2 regions of the Bradyrhizobium sp. 956_D2_N1_4 genome follow, and region 1 is predicted to be linked to the other one. Evidence: riboswitches for the same ligand, from Rfam matches in the RefSeq annotation. Region 1 holds a riboswitch; the other holds the start of a gene.
What was found. Region 1 has a riboswitch for S-adenosylmethionine ahead of metX (homoserine O-acetyltransferase MetX). Riboswitches for the same ligand answer to the same signal wherever they lie in the genome.

Region 1 (2,201 bases):
AGGCCCCCGCTTCGATCAGGGCAGCCTTGATCTTGTCGATGCTGGTGGCGCTTGTGACCGAGACCAGCAGCGCCGCGCCGTCGAAGGCGGTATCGGGCACCGCCACGATCTCGGCGAGCGGCGACAGCGCCCGCGCGACCTCGGCGTTCCACCCGGACACGCGCACGCTGAAGGTCTCGACCTCCGTCACCACGGCGCTGTCGGCGACGCGCGAGATCGCGAACACCGGCAGTGCGGCCGGATGGTCGGCGCGCTCGACGAAGGGCATCCGCGCGATGATCTTCGGCGCGCCGTCCGCTTCCAGCTCCAGCCACCATGGCGTGCGGCTCGAGGTCGCCGAGACCAGCGCCAGATCGCCCTTGGACTTCGCCACCGCTTCGACCGCGGCCTGCGCGCTGAAATGCGCGACGTAAGGCACCGTGAAGCCGAAATGGAAGCGCACGGAATCGCGCATCGCCGGCTCGCTCACCGAGATGTCGGCATGCACGGAGAACGGCGCTTGGACGTAAGTGAACGTCGAGATGATGACGCGCCAGATGCTCTCGACCGTGTCGAGCGGCAGGATGCCGCGATGACGCTGGACGATGTCACGCATCATGGCGGCCTCGCGCGCCGGGCGGAACGCCGAGCCGACCTCCTGGGTCTGCTTCACCTGGATCAGGCGGTCGATAATGTCGCCGCGCTGCATCAGGAGACGATGCATGCCCTCGTCGATCGCGTCGATCTCCTTGCGCAATTCCTGGAGCGATGGTGGCGCGGGCGGACGGTGGGACATATCTGCGAGATGCTGGTGAGAGGCGTTCCAATGCGGGTCGGCCAAGGTCAATCGGCAAGGCCGGATCCGCTACGATCGACGTCCTGATTAGGCAGTCGGCGCGGCGAAAGCAAAGAGAAATGCAAAGGGAAACCGGGCCTTTTCGGCCGGCCTTTCAGGGATGAATTTGGCTAATCCGGACTGTGACTTGACGAAAACCGCCCAAGACAGTAGCTTTTGCGCGTTCCGTGGTCATTTGAGCCGGCCGGCTTGCAGCCACGTTAAAAAACTCGCTAAACAGGCCGGGGACGCTTCCGATCCCGGCCGAACCTATCGTTCAGGCCGGGTTTTTCATGGCCTGATTCCAGCGGCAGCCTGACGGGTGTCGCATACGAGGTCGATGATGGTAGGCGTGAAGTCCGTGCCGAGTCCCGCGATCAGTGCCGACGACCGGTCGCATGAGGCGGATCATCCGAATTCGCAGGTCGCGCAGTTCGGCGCCGAGCAGCCGCTGCGGCTCGATTGCGGCATCGATCTCACCCCGTTCCAGATCGCCTACCAGACCTATGGCGAGCTCAACGCCGATCGTTCCAACGCGGTGCTGATCTGCCATGCGCTGACCGGCGATCAGCATGTCGCCAACGTGCATCCCGTCACCGGCAAGTCGGGCTGGTGGGAGACGCTGGTCGGTCCCGGCCGACCTCTTGATCCTCAGCACTACTTCATCATTTGCGCCAACGTGATCGGCGGCTGCATGGGCTCGACCGGGCCGGCCTCGATCAATCCGGCGACCGGCAAGGTGTGGGGCCTGGATTTTCCCGTCATCACCATTCCCGACATGGTGCGCGCGCAGGCGATGCTGATCGACCGGCTCGGCATCGACACGTTGTTCGCGGTGGTCGGCGGCTCGATGGGCGGCATGCAGGTGCTGCAATGGACCGCGGCCTATCCCAAGCGCGTGTACTCCGCGCTGGCGATCGCCTGTTCGACACGGCACTCGGCGCAGAACATCGCCTTCCACGAGCTCGGCCGCCAGGCGGTGATGGCCGATCCCGACTGGCACAACGGCCGCTACACCGATCAGGGCATCCATCCGCATCGCGGACTTGCGGTGGCACGGATGGCCGCGCACATCACCTATCTCTCGGACGCCGCGCTGCATCGCAAGTTCGGCCGCCGCATGCAGGACCGCGAGCTGCCGACCTTCTCGTTCGACGCCGATTTCCAGGTCGAGAGTTACCTGCGCTACCAGGGCTCGTCCTTCGTCGAGCGGTTCGACGCCAACTCCTATCTCTATCTGACCCGTGCGATGGACTATTTCGACATCGCCGGTGACCACGGCGGCGTGCTGGCGAAAGCGTTCGCGGGCATCGAGACGCGCTTCTGCGTGGTCTCCTTCACCAGCGACTGGCTGTTCCCGACCTCGGAATCGCGCGCACTGGTGCAT
Region 2 (2,201 bases), 690 kb from region 1:
AGGACCCACGCGTTGAACGGCGAGATCGACGGGCCGGTCTGGCGCATGAAATTGTGGATGTGCTCGGCGATGAACGCTTCCGACGACAGGATGATGCCGCCGAGACAACGGCCCTGGCCGTCGATGTGCTTGGTCGCGGAATAGACCACGACGTCGGCCCCTAACGCGAGCGGGCTCTGCCAGATCGGCGTCGCGAACACGTTGTCGACGACGAGCCGCGCGCCGCCGCTGTGCGCGATCTCGGCGATCCCTGGAATGTCGAGCACGTCGAGCGTCGGGTTGGTCGGGCTCTCCAGGAAGAACGTCTTGGTGTTCGGCCGCAAGGCGCGCTGCCACTGGTCGAGATCGGCTCCGTCGACCAGCGTCGTCTCGATGCCGTAGCGCGGCAAGAGATCCTGAATGACGTAGAGACAGGAGCCGAACAGGGCGCGCGAGGCCACCACATGATCGCCGGCCTTCAGCGGCGCCAGGATCGCGGTCGTCACCGCGGCCATGCCGGTCGCGGCCGAGCGGGCGGCTTCGGCGCCTTCGAGCTCGATCATGCGGCGCTCGAACATCGAGATGGTCGGGTTGGAATAGCGCGAATAGATGAAGCCGGGGTCCTCGCCCTTGAACCGCGCCTCGCACTCCTCGGCGCTGTTGTAGACGTAGCCCTGGGTCAGGAACAGCGCCTCCGACGTCTCGCCATATTGCGAGCGCAGGGTGCCGGAATGGACCAGGCGGGTTTCGGGACGGTATTGCGTGGTGGACGCCGGGGACTTCGACATAGGACCTCCTCTGCGTGACCATCGAAAATGGTCACAAAAAAACCGGCCTGGATAACTTCCACGGGCCGGGATCACAGAGGTCCCCGGCCTGTTTAGCGACTTATTTAACGTGGCTGCAAGCCGGCCGGCTCAAATCACCACGGGATAAGTGATGCTCATATTCCGCAATGGCCTTTCCGTCAAGGCGTCCATCGGATAGCCGTAAAAGGCTGCTATTTCCCGCATGTCCGGATGCATTTGACCCCTGACGAGGACCCCCGGTTGAGCTTCACGGTTGCCGCCGACGCCAATGGTATCCTGCCCGACCGCATGATCGCGGCGATGGCGAAGGCGGGCCTCATCCTGCCCGCTTATGACTTCGTCGAAAGCCAGATCCAGCCGGCGAGCCTCGACCTTCGCCTCGGCGACATCGCCTATCGCGTTCGCGCCAGCTTCCTGCCGGGTCCCGGCGCGACCGTCGCCGAGCGCATCGACGAGTTAAAGCTGCACGAGTTCAGCCTCGCCGATGGCGCAGTGCTGGAGACCAACTGCGTCTACATCGTGCCGCTCTTGGAAAGCCTGGCGCTGCCGCCGGAGATCGTCGCCGCCGCGAACCCGAAAAGCTCGACCGGCCGGCTCGATGTCTTCACCCGTGTCATCGCCGACGGCACCCGACGCTTCGACATGATCGGCGCCGGCTATCACGGCCCGCTCTACGCCGAGATCAGCCCGAAGACGTTTCCGGTACTGGTCAGCGAGGGCTCGCGCCTGAGCCAGGTACGCTTCCGCACCGGAGATGCCATCCTCAACATCGACGAGCTCGAGGCGCTGCATGCGACCGAGCGTCTCGTCGATCTCGACGATGCCGATCTCACCGGCGGCGTTGCCGTCTCCGTCGACCTCTCCGGCGAGAAGGCCAACGGCTTCGTCGGCTATCGCGCCAAGCGCCACACCGGTGTCGTCGACGTCGACCGCCGCTCCGGCTATGCGGTGGAGGATTTCTGGGAACCGATCTCGGCGCGTCCCGACGGCAGCCTGATCCTCGACCCCGGCGAGTTCTACATCCTCGCCTCCAAGGAAGCCGTGCAGGTGCCGCCCGACTACGCCGCGGAGATGGTGCCGTTCGATCCCCTGGTCGGCGAGTTCCGCGTGCACTATGCCGGCTTCTTCGATCCCGGCTTCGGCTATGCCGGAGCTGGCGGGCAGGGATCGCGCGCCGTGCTCGAAGTGCGCTCGCGCGAGGTGCCGTTCATTCTCGAGCACGGCCAGATCGTCGGCCGTCTCGTCTACGAGAAAATGCTGGCGCGCCCCGACGCGATGTACGGCCAGCGCATCGGCTCGAACTACCAGGCGCAGGGCCTCAAACTATCGAAGCATTTTCGGGTGTAGCTCCACACTCTACTGTCATGCCCCGGCTTGACCGGGGCATCCAGTACGCCGCAGCCCCTCGATTGA

Region 2: another riboswitch for S-adenosylmethionine. It lies ahead of AB7535_RS38715 (O-succinylhomoserine sulfhydrylase); the one in region 1 lies ahead of metX (homoserine O-acetyltransferase MetX).

The regions. Positions count from the first base shown of each region.
Region 1 covers NZ_CP197237.1:8,912,331-8,914,531, forward strand. The annotation lists gene AB7535_RS42255 (chorismate mutase) at 1-775, opposite strand, end outside; SAM riboswitch at 993-1,072, shown strand; gene metX (homoserine O-acetyltransferase MetX) at 1,158-2,201, shown strand, end outside.
Region 2 covers NZ_CP197237.1:8,222,433-8,224,633, forward strand. The annotation lists gene AB7535_RS38715 (O-succinylhomoserine sulfhydrylase) at 1-767, opposite strand, end outside; SAM riboswitch at 839-918, opposite strand; gene AB7535_RS38720 (2'-deoxycytidine 5'-triphosphate deaminase) at 999-2,135, shown strand.